3 regions of the Streptomyces sp. NBC_00012 genome follow, and region 3 is predicted to be linked to each of the others. Evidence: riboswitches for the same ligand, from Rfam matches in the RefSeq annotation. Region 3 holds a riboswitch; each other region holds the start of a gene.
The links. Region 3 has a riboswitch for cyclic di-AMP ahead of OHA19_RS19150 (M23 family metallopeptidase). Riboswitches for the same ligand answer to the same signal wherever they lie in the genome.
Positions count from the first base shown of each region.

Region 1: another riboswitch for cyclic di-AMP. It lies ahead of OHA19_RS24380 (transglycosylase family protein); the one in region 3 lies ahead of OHA19_RS19150 (M23 family metallopeptidase).
Region 2: another riboswitch for cyclic di-AMP. It lies ahead of OHA19_RS10455 (M23 family metallopeptidase); the one in region 3 lies ahead of OHA19_RS19150 (M23 family metallopeptidase).

Region 1 is NZ_CP108309.1:5,283,275-5,288,223, forward strand. It holds gene OHA19_RS24370 (cytochrome P450) at 1-635, shown strand, start outside; gene OHA19_RS24375 (transglycosylase family protein) at 740-1,678, shown strand; cyclic di-AMP (ydaO/yuaA leader) riboswitch at 1,979-2,150, shown strand; gene OHA19_RS24380 (transglycosylase family protein) at 2,154-2,924, shown strand; gene eno (phosphopyruvate hydratase) at 3,223-4,512, shown strand; gene OHA19_RS24390 (septum formation initiator family protein) at 4,627-4,949, shown strand, end outside.
Region 2 is NZ_CP108309.1:2,266,161-2,271,109, reverse strand. It holds gene OHA19_RS10465 (M16 family metallopeptidase) at 1-495, shown strand, start outside; gene OHA19_RS10460 (M16 family metallopeptidase) at 522-1,904, shown strand; cyclic di-AMP (ydaO/yuaA leader) riboswitch at 2,177-2,342, shown strand; gene OHA19_RS10455 (M23 family metallopeptidase) at 2,356-3,177, shown strand; gene OHA19_RS10450 (GntR family transcriptional regulator) at 3,402-4,097, shown strand; gene OHA19_RS10445 (HPr family phosphocarrier protein) at 4,378-4,659, opposite strand; gene OHA19_RS10440 (GNAT family N-acetyltransferase) at 4,833-4,949, shown strand, end outside.
Region 3 is NZ_CP108309.1:4,176,505-4,181,453, reverse strand. It holds gene OHA19_RS19165 (SPFH domain-containing protein) at 1-445, shown strand, start outside; tRNA gene OHA19_RS19160 (tRNA-Met) at 601-674, shown strand; gene OHA19_RS19155 (PP2C family protein-serine/threonine phosphatase) at 867-2,027, shown strand; cyclic di-AMP (ydaO/yuaA leader) riboswitch at 2,311-2,463, shown strand; gene OHA19_RS19150 (M23 family metallopeptidase) at 2,475-3,569, shown strand; gene OHA19_RS19145 (aldo/keto reductase) at 3,812-4,756, shown strand; gene OHA19_RS19140 (PrsW family intramembrane metalloprotease) at 4,877-4,949, opposite strand, start outside.

The sequences.
Region 1 (4,949 bases), 1.1 Mb from region 3:
TCTCCGGGCTGATCCGGGCCAGCGACCACGGCGAGCACCTCACCGAGAACGAGGCCGCGGCCATGGCCTTCATCCTGCTCTTCGCCGGATTCGAGACCACGGTCAATCTCATCGGCAACGGGGTCTACGCCCTGCTGCGCAACCCCGGGCAGCGCGAACGGCTCCAGCTCTCCCTCGACGCGGGGGAGAGCGGGCTGCTGGAGACCGGCATCGAGGAACTGCTGCGGTACGACGGTCCGGTGGAACTGGCCACCTGGCGGTTCGCCACCGAACCGCTGACCCTCGGCGGACAGGACATCGCGGCCGGGGATCCGGTGCTCGTGGTGCTCGCCGCGGCCGACCGCGACCCGGAGCGCTTCGGGGACCCCGACACGCTCGACCTCGCACGACGTGACAATCAGCACCTCGGATACGGGCACGGCATCCACTACTGCCTGGGAGCGCCGCTCGCCCGGCTGGAGGGACGGACCGCGCTCGCCATGCTCCTGAACCGCCTTCCGGACCTGCGACTCGCGGTGGAACCTACCGATTTGCGATGGCGTGGCGGGCTCATCATGCGCGGACTTCGCACGCTTCCCGTGGAGTTCACCCCGGGGTCCGCCCACGCGGAAAGTGACACTCCGTCAACTCTGTGACTTTCACGTGATCTGCGCTGCATCGACTTGTGACTCCCGTTCGAACCCGGCTAGGTTCGCGTTCGACTCACCAGTCACACGTCAGCTACCCGGAAGGCAACCCCATGGGCTCCGCGAACGGCAGACACCGTCGCCCCCGTCAGGCACCCGCCATCGTCGTCGCCGCGGGCGTGACCGGATCGGCCATCGCCATCCCACTGCTCGGCGCGTCCGGTGCCCACGCGGCCGACGCCACGACCTGGGACCGGGTGGCCGAGTGCGAGAGCGGCGGCGCGTGGAGCGCCGACTTCGGGAACGGCTACTACGGTGGTCTCCAGCTCTCGCAGGACACCTGGAAGGCGTACGGCGGTGAGGCGTACGCGGAGCGCGCCGACCTCGCCAGCCGGGCGCAACAGATAGAGGTGGCCGAGAAGGTGCTGGACGACCGGGGCCCGCGGGCCTGGCCCAGCTGCGCGGTCATCTCCGGTCTGGCCGTGGACGGGACGCTGCCGGGGGTGGACCCGGGCTCGGTGCCCGCCGACGACCCGGCCGGGAGCGAGAAGCCGGCTGACGACGCGTCGGCGGACCCGTCCGACGCCGCCACGTCGTCGGACAGCGCCTCGGACGGTACGGACGCCGTGGACGGCGCGGACGAGGCCGGCAAGCCGTCGGGGGAGACCTCGCGGTCCCCGAAGCCCTCGGCCACCCCGTCCCCCGACGCGTCCGCCGACGCCCCCTCCGAGGTGCCCGGCGCGCCCAGCGGCAAGAGCGGCAAGCACCGCGGCACGCCGGCCGCGGAGAAGGGCGGCGGCGCGGACCGCGAAGGCCGCGAGTCGGGCCGCCACGCCTCGCGCGGCGGCAAGGACGCGCGCGACACGGCCGAGCCGGCAGTCGACGGCACGTACACCGTCCACGCCGGCGACAACCTCTGGTCGATTGCTGACGCACAGAAGGTTCCCGGCGGCTGGCCCGCGCTCTACGAGGCCAACAAGGGTGTCGTCGGCGCCGACCCGGACCTCATCCTCCCTGGCGAGAGCCTCGATCTCGATGTGAAGGCCAAGTGAGGAAAGTCTGATAATCGACTAACAACGCCTCAAAAACTGTGGCAGTTCAGGGACCTATGTCCGCTTATGCGTAAGTGAGACATGGGTCTCTTTGCGTCAACTGGCGTGTCGCGTCCGGAGAGCCCTTCCGCATCATGCCCCACCTGCGGAAATGGCAGATCTTCAGATGCAAATAAGGGGTGATTGTCCGATGTGTCCATCTTTGAATGTGGGGGTTGCGTATGTTTACGGTCAGAACCGCTCGCACCGCGGGCCCCGTCGACCGTCACGCCGAATCCTGCCGTCGGTCGAAGGGAACAGACGCGTAAAGCGCCGTAGGCAGGAGCGGGGGACCCAGGTAAGCGCCGGGCCCGATCGTCGAAAGACGCATCAGGACCGGCTTGGGGTGAAGTCGCGTGCTAGGACGTGCGACCGGGCAACTCACTTGGCCCGAACCCGACAGCTCACCTCGTAGGCGTCGGTGAGGAGAAGTTCCATGCTGCTTTCCAGCAAGGGCAAGCACCGCCGCCCGTCCAAGGCCGTCCGTATCGCCACGCTCGCCGGTGTCGCCGGTGCCGCCGTCGCCGTGCCCCTGATGGGCGCGACCGGCGCCTCCGCCGCCTCCGTCGCCACCTGGGACGCCGTCGCTCAGTGCGAGTCCGGTGGCAACTGGTCCATCAACACCGGCAACGGCTACTACGGCGGTCTGCAGTTCTCGCAGTCCAGCTGGGCCGCCGCCGGCGGTACGCAGTACGCCGCCCGTGCCGACCTGGCCACCAAGGCCCAGCAGATCGCCACCGCCGAGAAGCTCCTCGACATGCAGGGCCCGGGCGCCTGGGGCTGCGCCGGCGCCGGCGGCCTGACCAACGACGGTGTCGACCCGGGCGTCAACACCGGTTCGTCCTCGAACTCCTCCTCGAACTCCACCGCGAGCTCCAGCGCCTCCGAGCAGCAGAGCGCCCCGGCTGCCCCGAAGCAGCAGGCCCAGCCGAAGCCGGCCGAGCGCACCGAGGCCCCCGCCGCCTCCCGCTCGGAGCGCTCCGCCGCCCCGCAGGCCGAGTCGAAGAAGACCGTCACCACGCCGACCGGCGAGAAGGTCAAGAAGGGCGACGGCGAGTACAAGGTCGTCTCCGGCGACTCGCTGAGCGAGATCGCCGCCGACCACAAGGTCAAGGGTGGCTGGCAGAAGCTGTTCGACCTGAACAAGGACATCGTCAAGGACGCCGACCTGATCTACCCGGGTCAGCAGCTGCACCTGACGAAGTAGTCGCGGCTCTCTCCTCCCCGAGCACCACCCCGGTCCGGCGCGCGTTTCCCCGTATGCGCCCGGCCGGGGTGCTGCCGTTCCTCCGGGGAGGTGCGGCAGGGGTGTCGAATTGTTCAACTGTTGTAGTTACTGACCAGTAAATTTCTGGCTGTTTGCCCGGCAATGTGTGCCCTCGGGTCCTTTTTCGTCCCAGGGGTCGGGCGGTCGGCCGACTGATCGGGCCGGGCCGGTTAGGCTCTTGTCGCAAGGCCAAAGCGACCCTGCACAACCAGCGTCATATCCCAGAAGGAGATGCCTCGTGCCGTCCATCGACGTCGTCGTAGCCCGGGAAATCCTCGACTCCCGCGGAAACCCCACGGTCGAGGTAGAGGTCGGCCTCGACGACGGCAGCACGGGCCGTGCTGCTGTTCCGTCCGGCGCCTCCACCGGTGCGTTCGAGGCCATTGAGCTTCGCGACGGTGACCCCAACCGCTACCAGGGCAAGGGCGTCGAGAAGGCCGTCCTCGCCGTGATCGAGCAGATCGGCCCGGAGCTCGTCGGCTACGACGCCACCGAGCAGCGGCTGATCGACCAGGCGATGTTCGACCTGGACGCCACCGAGAACAAGGGCTCGCTCGGCGCCAACGCCATCCTCGGTGTCTCGCTCGCCGTCGCCCACGCCGCGTCCGAGGCCTCGGACCTGCCGCTCTTCCGCTACCTCGGCGGCCCGAACGCGCACCTGCTGCCCGTTCCGATGATGAACATCCTCAACGGTGGTTCGCACGCCGACTCCAACGTGGACATCCAGGAGTTCATGATCGCGCCGATCGGCGCCGAGTCCTTCTCCGAGGCGCTGCGCTGGGGTGCCGAGGTCTACCACACGCTGAAGAAGGTCCTGAAGACCAAGGGCCTGTCGACCGGTCTCGGCGACGAGGGCGGCTTCGCGCCGAACCTGGAGTCGAACCGCGCCGCCCTCGACCTCATCCTTGAGGCCATCAAGGAGGCCGGCTACGTCCCGGGCAAGGACATCGCGCTCGCGCTCGACGTCGCCGCGTCCGAGTTCTACAAGGACGGCAAGTACGAGTTCGAGGGCAAGGCCCGCTCGGCCGCCGAGATGACCGAGTACTACGAGGAGCTCGTCTCCGCGTACCCGCTGGTCTCCATCGAGGACCCGCTGTACGAGGACGACTGGGCCGGCTGGAAGGTCATCACCGACAAGCTCGGCGCCAAGGTGCAGATCGTCGGCGACGACCTCTTCGTCACCAACCCGGAGCGGCTGGCCCGCGGCATCGAGGAGGGCTCCGCCAACGCCCTGCTCGTCAAGGTCAACCAGATCGGCTCGCTGACCGAGACCCTGGACGCCGTCGAGCTGGCCCAGCGCAACGGCTTCAAGTGCATGATGTCCCACCGCTCCGGCGAGACCGAGGACGTCACCATCGCCGACCTCGCGGTCGCCGTGAACTGCGGCCAGATCAAGACCGGCGCGCCGGCCCGCTCGGACCGCGTCGCCAAGTACAACCAGCTGCTGCGCATCGAGGAGATCCTCGACGACGCCGCGGTGTACGCGGGCCGCTCGGCGTTCCCGCGGTTTCGCCCTGCGAACCAGTAGGCACAGCAAGGGCTGACAAGCCCGGCGGGGTCATGTGCCCCGGCCTCCGTCCGTCCCCGCACTCGGTCCCGTACCGTGTGCGGGGACGGACGTGCGTAGTGGGGAGGCGGAGACATGGCCGCGAAGGACCGGGACCGGTTCTCCACCGCGACCCGGCTGCGACTGCTCGGCGAGCAGACCGCGGCCCGCGTCTACCGGTCCCAGACCCGCCGCCAGGCCCGCCGTTCACGGCTCACCGGCCGGGCGGCCTTCCTCGCGCTCATCGTCTGCTCGCTGGTGGTCGCGCTCGCGTACCCGATGCGGCAGTACGTCTCGCAGCGTGACGAGATCGCCGACCAGGAGCGGCTGGCGCAGGAGGCCAAGGCCCGTACCGAGGAGCTGCGCGACGAGAAGGCGCGCCTCCAGGACGACGCGTACATCCGGCAGCTGGCCCGTAC
Region 2 (4,949 bases), 1.9 Mb from region 3:
CGGCTGCACAATCGCCTGGTGCGCCGTGACCGTACGGCCGTGGCGGCCGGGTTCGGGCTGTTGCGGCTGGCCGGTGCGCCCTCGCTGGGCTGGCTGGACGTCAAGATGTCCGGCGGCGTCGAGGTGCCGCAGGTCGAGGCCGCGGTCGACGAGGAGCTCGCCCGGTTCGCCGCCGAGGGCCCCACGCCCGAGGAAATGGAGCGCGCGCAGGCCCAGTTGGAGCGCGAGTGGCTGGACCGCCTCGGTACGGTCGCCGGCCGCGCCGACGAACTGTGCCGGTTCGCCGTGCTGTTCGGCGACCCGCAGCTCGCCCTGACCGCTGTTCAGCGGGTGCTCGATGTCTCCGCGGAGGAGGTCCAGGCGGCCGCCAAGGCCCAGCTGCGCCCCGACAACCGTGCGGTGCTGGTCTACGAGCCGGTCGAACCGGCAGAGTCAGCTGACGCAGCGGACACCGACGAGACCGACACCGACGCGCACGAGGGGGCGGACCAGTGACCGACGCTGCCGCGACTGGAGTTTCGATGCAGTACCACCCACAGCCGGTCCCCGGCGTCGCCCGCCCCTGGGCCTTCCCCGCGCCCGAGCGCGGCGCCCTGCCCAATGGCCTCACGGTGCTGCGCTGCCACCGCCCCGGTCAGCAGGTCGTGGCCGTCGAGATCTTCCTCGACGCCCCGCTGGACGCCGAGCCCCAGGGCCTCGACGGCGTGGCCACGATCATGTCGCGGGCGCTGAACGAGGGCACCGACAAGCACACCGCGGAGGAGTTCGCCGCCGAGCTGGAGCGCTGCGGCGCCACTCTCGACGCGCACGCCGACCACCCCGGCGTCAGGGTCTCCCTGGAGGTCCCGGCCTCCCGGCTGGCCAAGGCCCTCGCGCTGGTCGCCGAGGCGCTGCGGGCGCCCGCCTTCGCCGAGAGCGAGATCGAGCGGCTGGTGCGCAACCGGCTCGACGAGATCCCGCACGAGCAGGCCAACCCGGCCCGGCGCGCCGCCAAGCAGCTCTCCAAGGAGCTCTTCCCGGCCACGGCGCGGATGTCGCGCCCGCGCCAGGGCACCGAGGAGACGGTGGAGCGGATCGACTCGGCCGCCGTGCGCGCCTTCTTCGACGCCCACGTCCGGCCGTCCACGGCGACCGCCGTGGTTGTCGGGGACCTCACCGGCATCGACCTGGACGCCCTGCTCGCCGACACCCTCGGTGACTGGTCGGGGGACACCGCCGCGCCCCGCCCCGCCCCGCCGATCACCGCAGACGACACCGGGCGGGTGGTGATCGTCGACCGTCCGGGCGCGGTGCAGACGCAGCTGCTGATCGGCCGGATCGGCGCCGACCGGCACGACAGCGTGTGGCCGGCCCAGGTGCTCGGCACGTACTGCCTGGGCGGCACCCTCACCTCCCGTCTCGACCGGGTGCTGCGCGAGGAGAAGGGCTACACGTACGGCGTACGGGCCTTCGGCCAGGTGCTGCGGTCGTCGGCCCCGGACTCCGCCTCGGGGGCGACCGGCGCCGCGATGCTCGCCATCAGCGGGTCGGTGGACACGGAGTCCACCGAGCCGGCGCTCAAGGACCTGTGGACCGTCCTGCGGACCCTGGCGGCCGAGGGCCTGACCGACGCGGAGCGCGAGACGGCCGTGCAGAACCTCGTGGGTGTGGCGCCCCTGAAGTTCGAGACGGCGGCCTCCGTCGCGGGCACCCTCGCCGACCAGGTCGAGCAGCACCTCCCCGACGACTACCAGGCGCAGCTGTACGCCCGGCTCGCGGAGACCGGCACGGTCGAGGCGACCGCGGCGGTAGTCAACGCCTTCCCGGGTGACCGGCTGGTCACGATCCTCGTCGGCGACGCGGCACGGATCGAGGAGCCCGTCCGGGCGCTGGGCATCGGCGAGGTATCGGTGGTCACCGGCTGACGACCGGCCCGGCGGGCGTCAGGACGGGGCCGGTCGACGGCCCCGCCCCGGCCGCTTCCCCTCGCCTTATCGCAAGATATCGGGACAAAAGGGAAGGTCCTTGCGAGTGCGATCTCGCCAGGGCCTTCCCTTTTGTCCGTTCTGGGTGGGAGGTTGCCTGTCTGCCCTGTGGGATGCGCTACAAAGCGGCCCGTCCGTTTGGTGAATGAAAGTAACCCCGCTTAGCGTCGGTTCGACTGCCCGTCACTCGTATGCCGCATCCGCGACGTACCGGACAGTCATCGCCGAGTCCCCGTCAGGCGCGAGCCTGGGGAGCCGGGGACCCACGCAGTCCCTGGGGTGAATCGGATGCCTGAGCCCGGACGGGCCGGGGTGTCCGTAGGAGACCTTCCTGCTCCGAACCCGTCAGCTAACCCGGTAGGCGAGAAGGAAGGAAAGGATCAGCCACTCCATGGCGTTCACCCGTGCCACCGGGAAGCACCGTGCCCCGAGCCGACTGACGCGCGGCAGCGCGAAGGTTGTCGGCGTCGCGGCTCTGGCCACCACCGGCGTCATCGGCGGCCTGGCCGCTCCCGCCTTCGCTGCGGACTCCGACGCCCCCTCCGCGAGCGAGACCGGCCTCAACCAGGTCATCGCCATCGACAAGACCCTTGCCGACCGGATCGACGCCCAGGCCGACGCCCAGCAGCATCAGGCCGACGCCGCGGCGAAGGCGAAGGCCGAGGCCCACCGGAAGGCCGAGGCCAAGAAGAAGGCCGAGGCGAAGGCCAAGGCAGCGGCGAAGGCCAGGGCCGAAGCGAAGCGCGCCGCCGAGGCCCGCGCCGAGAAGGCCCGCGCCGCCCGGTCCGCCGAGCGCACCCGACTGGGCGCCTTCCAGCTCCCGGTCGCCGGTTCGTACGTCTCCACCGGCTACAAGTCCAGCGGCTCGCTCTGGTCCTCCGGCAGCCACTCGGGCATCGACTTCCACGCCGCGTCCGGCAGCTCCGTCGTCGCCGTCGGCGCTGGCACGGTCGTCGAGGCGGGCTGGGGCGGCGCGTACGGCAACAACATCGTGCTTCGGATGACGGACGGCACGTACACGCAGTACGGCCACCTCTCCTCGATCGGGGTCTCCGTAGGCCAGAGCGTCGGCGCGGGCCAGCAGATCGGCCTCTCCGGCTCCACCGGCAACTCCACCGGACCGCACCTCCACTTCGAGGCCCGGACGACGCCGTCGTACGGCTCCGACATGGACCCGGTCGTGTACCTGCGCGCCCACGGCGTCAACGTCTGACCGACGCTCCACCGCACCACCTCGTCGAAGGCCCCGGCAGCGCGCCGGGGCCTTCGGTATTCCCGCCGCCTGCCCGCGGGGTACGACTGCCCGCCGACCGCCCCGTGGCCAAAAGATATTCATTGATTTCCGCCCGGCATCGGAAATGCAGCCGCATTGCAATAGGGTCGCGTAACCGGCGTCGGCCGGCCGCGTTTCGCGGGGATTGAGGCGGAGGTTCGGACATGCGCATTCCGGCGCATTCGGTATGCACGGCGATCCGTGACGACATCGTCTCCGGTGTCTTCGAACGCGGCAGTCGTCTCACGGAGGAGTTGCTGGCCCGCCGTTACGGGGTCTCCCGCGTCCCGGTGCGGGAGGCGCTGCGCACCCTGGAGTCCGAGGGCTTCGTGGTCACCCGCCGGCATGCGGGCGCCTGTGTCGCCGAGCCCACCGAGCTGGAGGCGGCCGACCTCCTGGAGGTCCGCACACTGCTGGAGCCGCTGGGTGCCGCCCGTGCCGCGCAGCGCCGCACCGAGGCTCACCTCAAGGTGCTCCGCGGGCTCGTGCGGCTCGGCCAGGACCGGGCCCGGTGCGGTGAGGGCGAGGACCTGCGCGCACTGGGCGGCTGGTTCCACGAGACACTGGCGCAGGCCTCCGGCAGTCCCGGCCTGATCGCGCTGCTCACCCAGCTGCGACACAAGATCGCCTGGATGTACGCGGTCGAGCAGCCCGCCCGCCCGGTGGACTCCTGGGCCGAGCACGGGGCCATCGTGGACGCGGTGGCGCGCGGCGACGCGGAACGTGCCAGGGCGCTGGCAGCGCACCACGCGGAACGGGCAGCGGCCGCGCACCGGTTGCGACGGTGGCCCGCCGCTCCCCGCGCCGGCCGGGTGAGGACCTCGCAACATTCCGTAAACACGGCGGGCGCCCGGCATTAACAATTGCGCCGTATACAAGAGAAGTAATTGCTCGGGATTTTCCCGGTCAGGTAGTTGCTCGGGATGTTCCCCGGCCGGTCGTCCCGCATTTCGCCCCGACCGAATTTCGCGCGCTGGGATCCCGGGTGGCCGAGGTCTGCTGCTCGAATTCCGACTCCCCGCATCTCGGTCATCCGGATTTCCGCCGGGCGGCCCGTTCCGGAAACAAAGCGGCCCGTTCCGGAAACAAAAGAGCCGTGGCCCCGTTCCAGGGTGCCACGGCTCTCTCTCGGAGCATGGTTCAGACGGTCTCCGGGAGCTCCTCGAGCCCCTCGGTGACGAGCTTCGCCAGGCGGTCCAGGGCGGCTTCGGAGTTGTCGGCCTCGGATGCGAGCACGATCTCCTCGCCACCCTGCGCGCCGAGACCGAGGACCGCGAGCATGGAGGCTGCGTTCACCGGGTTGCCGTCGGCCTTGGCGATCGTCATGGGGACGCCGGAAGCCGTGGCGGCACGGACGAAGATGGAAGCGGGGCGGGCGTGCAGGCCCTCGGCCCAACCGACGTTGACGCGGCGCTCAGCCATGGTTCTGCCCTTCACGAATCAACAGTTGTCTAGACCAGTCTCTCACGCGGTGCGCAGTGCTCCGGCCGACCCCGGGAGCAGCCCGCGATGCCTGCGGCCCCGCCGATCGGCCCTCTCAGACTGCCCCGGCCCCGGGACCTACGCGACCGCTGACGGAGCCGTACTCTTTGCCCATGCAGCCCGCGCCGGAGCAGAGTCCGCATCACGCTTATCCCGACCACTGGGAAGCGGACGTGGTGCTCCGCGACGGAGGCACCGCGCGCATCAGGCCCATCACCACGGACGACGCC
Region 3 (4,949 bases):
CGCGCAGCAGCTGGAGGCGGAGGTCCGGCGCCCGGCGGACGCCGAGGCGTACCGGCAGCGCACCCTGGCGGAGGCGGCCCGGGACCGGGCGAAGTTCGAGGCGGACGGCAACGCGTACACCGAGCGGACCCTCGCCCAGGCGCAGGCCGACGCCAACAGTGTGCGCGCCGCATCGCTGCGTGACGGCAATCAGGAGCTCATCGCGGCCAACCGCATCGTGGAGAACCTGCCGGCCCTGGCCGACGCGGCCGCCCGGGGCATGTCCGGCGCCGACCTCACCGTTCTCAACGGCACCAACGGTGTCAACGAGATGGCGGCGGGCGTCGTCGGCCAGGGGCTGGCGATCCTCCACTCGCTGCAACGGGGTGCGAACCCGGTGAAGCAGCCTTCGGTCCACGGGAAGGCCGCCTCCGCGCCCCGCATCTCCGGGACGGACCGGTCCTGACCCTTCCTGACCCGTCCGTCCTGCCCGTCGCGGATTTCGGCCGGGCGAAGGCCGGATCGAAGGGCGAGACGGAGGGGGTGGAGGGCGGAATCCAGGGTGGGTGAACCCGAGTGGTCAAAAGGGCGCCGGAGATGCCGTAGAGTTGTGTTCATCGACGCGGGGTGGAGCAGCTCGGTAGCTCGCTGGGCTCATAACCCAGAGGTCGCAGGTTCAAATCCTGTCCCCGCTACTGAAGAATTCAGGCTCGGTACGCATACAGCGTGCCGGGCCTGAATCATTTCGCTGTGTGGTGGGTGAAACCGCGGCGCACATTTCCCCCCATTGGCCGATGAGGAGTCGCCGCTCCGTACCGGTCCGGCGAGTCTGAGGGTGGGGCGCGGTACCGTCCGCAGCCGCGCGCGTACCGGGCAGGAGACCACAGGTGTGGAAGCGGGAGAAGCGGCGCGGCAAGCATGCCGGAGGCGGTGCCCGTACCCGGCGGTTCGTACGGATGCTGCCTGCGCTGATGATTCTCGGCGGGCTGTTGTTCGACGCCCTCACCCCGCCCGCCTTCACCGCCATTCCGCTGTTCGTGGCCGCTCCGCTGATCGCCGCCCCGTTCTTCTCGCTGGCCAGCACCATCCGCACCGGTGTCGCCGCGATGCTGGCCGTCGTCGCGCTGCGGCTGTACACCAGTACGTTGCCGAAGGCCGTGCCGTTGATCGAGCTGCTCACCCTGGCCACCGTCTCGGTCCTCGCGGTCGTGATCAACGGGGTGGTGCGGCGCAGCAACGAGCAGCTGGCCTCCGCGCGGTACGTCGCGGAGACGGCCATGCGCGCGGTGCTGCCGCAGCCGTCCGACCGGATCGGCGGACTGCATGTCGCGGCGCGGTACGAGGCGGCGCAGGCGGACGAGTTCGTCGGTGGTGACCTGTTCGCCGTGGCGGACACCCCGCAGGGGGTGCGGCTGGTGGTCGGTGACGTACGGGGGAAGGGGCTCGACGCAGTCGAGACGGTGGCGGTGGCCATCGGGGCGTTCCGCGAGGCGGCCGAGCAGGAATCCTCGCTGGAGGGGGTGGCGGGGCGGCTGGAGCGGGCGCTGGCGCGGGAGGAGGCGCGGCGCGGCGGGCTCGACGTGCTGGAGGGCTTCATCACCGCCGTGCTGGCCGAGATCCCGTACGGGCTGTCCCGGGTGCGGATCGTCAACCGCGGTCACCCCGAACCGATCCTGCTGCATCCGGACGGGGCGCTGGAGGTGCTGAAGCCCTCCGTGCCCGCGCTGCCGCTCGGGATGGGCCTGGGGGTGTGGCCGGAGTGCACGGACGAGTGGGATCTGCCGGCCGGGGCGACCCTGCTCCTCTACACGGACGGTCTCTCCGAGGCGCGGAACGCCGATGGGGTCTTCTATGACCCGGCGGCCCGGCTGCGCGGGCGGATCTTCCCGGGGCCCGAGGAACTGCTGTCCGCTCTGACCGATGACGTGCGCCTGCACACGGGCGGCGAGACGACCGACGACATGGCGTTGCTCGCGGTCGCACGCCCTGCGGAGGGGCAGCCGGACCGGCGAAGGACGGTGCGGATCGTCGGTGCTGAGGAGATATGAGGGGGAGGCGGGGGCGAGGGGTGAGGGGTGAGGACAGTGACGTGGTGGGGTGATGCCACCGTGCGTAACCGAAAGGCGCCACTCCGCATAACATTTGACGCAACGTCAGAAACGGGGTAATGGCTGAAGGTCGGTCAACTCGTCCGATTCCACCCGCTTGTGTCCCGTAAAGTCCAGGCCAAAGAAGTGAACGATCAGTGGGAACAGCTTGGAATACGGCCCCGGTGTCTATTAACGTTCGATAACGCAGCGCGGTCGTCCCAGCCGTCATCAGTGGCGGCACCGTGCGCGAGCGCCGAATTCCGCAAGGGAACCGGGGAACCACCTACATGGGGTGAATCGGACACCTGTGTCTCGTGAGAGACAGAGGGGCCCGTAGGAGACCTTCCTGCTCCGAACCCGTCAGCTAACCCGGTAGGCGAGAAGGAAGGAAAGGAGTGCGCCCCCGTGGCGTCCAACAAGCCTGCCCCCGAGGCCCCGTCCCGGTTCGATTTCGACTACGGCACGGAGCCCGACGGCGACTTCACCGGCAATTTCACGGGTGAGTTCACCAGTGAGCCCGACCGCGGCTGGGACGAGTGGAACCCCACCGAGGAGTCCGTCCGCCCCGTGCGTGGCAGGCACCGCGTCGCCAAGCAGCGCAACGGTCTCGCCCGCAGCTCCACGGTGCTGGGTGTCGGCGTCATAGCGGCGGTCGGCGCGGGCGGCATGGCCTCCGCGCAGAGCAAGCCGCCGGTCTCCATCTCCATGCCCGACGCCATCACGGACAACCTCCCCGACGCCAAGTCCCTTCCCGGCGTGGGCGCCCTGTTCTCCGACGAGTCCGAGGCCGACAAGACCGAGGTCGCGGCCGCCAGCGCCCCGCTCACCACCGCCGGCATCACCACCGCCGAGGCCGAGCAGGGCGCGACGGACGCGGGCGAGGCGCTCCGCGCCCGCATCCTCCAGCAGGCCGAGCAGCAGCAGGACGCCGCCGACGCCGAGGCCAAGGCGGCCGAGGAGAAGAAGGCCGCGGAGAAGGCGGCCGCCGAGGCCCAGAAGCAGCAGGACGAGGCCAAGGCCAAGGCCGCCGCCGAGAAGAAGAAGGCGGAGGAGGAGGCCAAGAAGAAGGCGGAGGCCCTGCGGCTGGCCAAGCTCGCCGCCAGCTACGCCATCCCGACCTTCTCGTACACGATCACCTCGACCTATGGCCAGGCCGGTTCGATGTGGTCCTCCGGCTACCACACCGGCCTCGACTTCGCCGCTCCGACCGGCACCCCGATCAAGGCCGTCCACGGCGGCACGATCAAGTCGGCCGGTCTGGCCGGCTCGTACGGCTACCGCACCGTGCTGGAGTTGGAGGACGGTACGGAGGTCTGGTACTGCCACCAGTCCTCGATCGGCGTCAGCGTGGGCCAGAAGGTCACCACCGGCGAGACCATCGGCCGGGTCGGCGCGACCGGCAACGTGACCGGTCCGCACCTCCACCTGGAGGTACACACCCCCGACGGTGCGGGTATCGACCCGATGGCCTGGCTCCGCAGCAAGGGCCTCACCCCCTGATCCGACGGTTGCCCCGTCCGCCCCGCCCACTTCGTGGGCCGCTTGATCCGAGCCGGTTCGCCGGCCGATGAACCCCGGCAGTCCTGACGCTCACCCCCCGACGTCAGGGCTGCCGGTCTTTTGTGGGCGGTGGGGAGGTCGCGAGCGGCGGGGTGAGGCGGTGAGTACCCGGGGCGGGTGGAGCGGCTGGGGCAGGTGGAGCGGATGGAATAGCGCGCCATCCGGAATCTGTTGATTCATTTATGACTTCTCTTCGCAAGCTGGGCCCCTCCGACCTCCAGGTCTTCCCGCTCGCTCTCGGTGGCAACGTCTTCGGCTGGACCGCCGACGAGGCGCAGTCGTTCGCCGTGCTGGACGCGTACGCCGCGGCCGGCGGCAACTTCGTCGACACCGCCGACGGCTACTCCGCGTGGGTCCCGGGCAACGAGGGCGGCGAGTCCGAGACCGTCATCGGCAAGTGGCTTGCCGCGCGCGGCAACCGCTCCGACATCGTCGTCGCCACCAAGGTCAGCACCCACCCCCGGTACCAGGGGCTCGCGCCCGCCAACATCAAGGCCGCGGCCGAGGAGTCGCTGCGCAGGCTCGGAACCGAGTACATCGACCTCTATTACACGCACTTCGACGACAAGACCGTGCCGGTCGAGGACATCATCACCGCCCTGGACCAGCTGGTGAAGGAGGGCAAGGTCCGGGAGATCGCCGCCTCCAACATCGCTCCCGCGCGGCTCCAGGAGTCCCTGGACTTCTCGGAGCGCGAGGGGCTGGCCCGTTACGTCGCCCTTCAGCCGCACTACAACCTGGTCTCCCGCGACACGTACGAGGGCGAGCTCCAGGACACGGCGGCCCGTGCCGGGCTCGGCGTTGTGCCGTACTTCGCCCTGGCCTCCGGTTTCCTCACCGGCAAGTACCGTCCGGGCGCCTCGGTGGAGAGCGCGCGGGCGGAGGGCGCCCGCGCGCATCTGGAGTCGGAGCGGGGGCAGAAGGTTCTGGCCGCGCTGGACAAGGTCGCCCAGGAGCGCGGTGCGGAGATCGCGACTGTCGCGCTGGCCTGGCTCGCGTCCCGGCCGACGGTGGCCGCGCCGATCGCCTCGGCCCGTACGGTCGAGCAGCTGCCCGCGCTGCTGGCCGTCGCCGAACTCACGCTGACCGAGCAGGAGCTGGCCGAACTCACCGAGGCATCCGCCTGATTGTGCCCGCCTGATCGTGCCTGGCTGTTCGTGCCCGGCCGGTGGCGTGCGTCCGAGTGCGTGTGGCTGCTGCGACGCCCCTGGAGCGCGGTGTGCTCCCGGGGCGTTCGCGCTGCCGTCCTAGTGCGGTGGCTGCTGCGGCAGCAGGTAGGGGTTGTAGCCGGGGCCGGGGCCGGGGTTGTGGCCGTGGCCT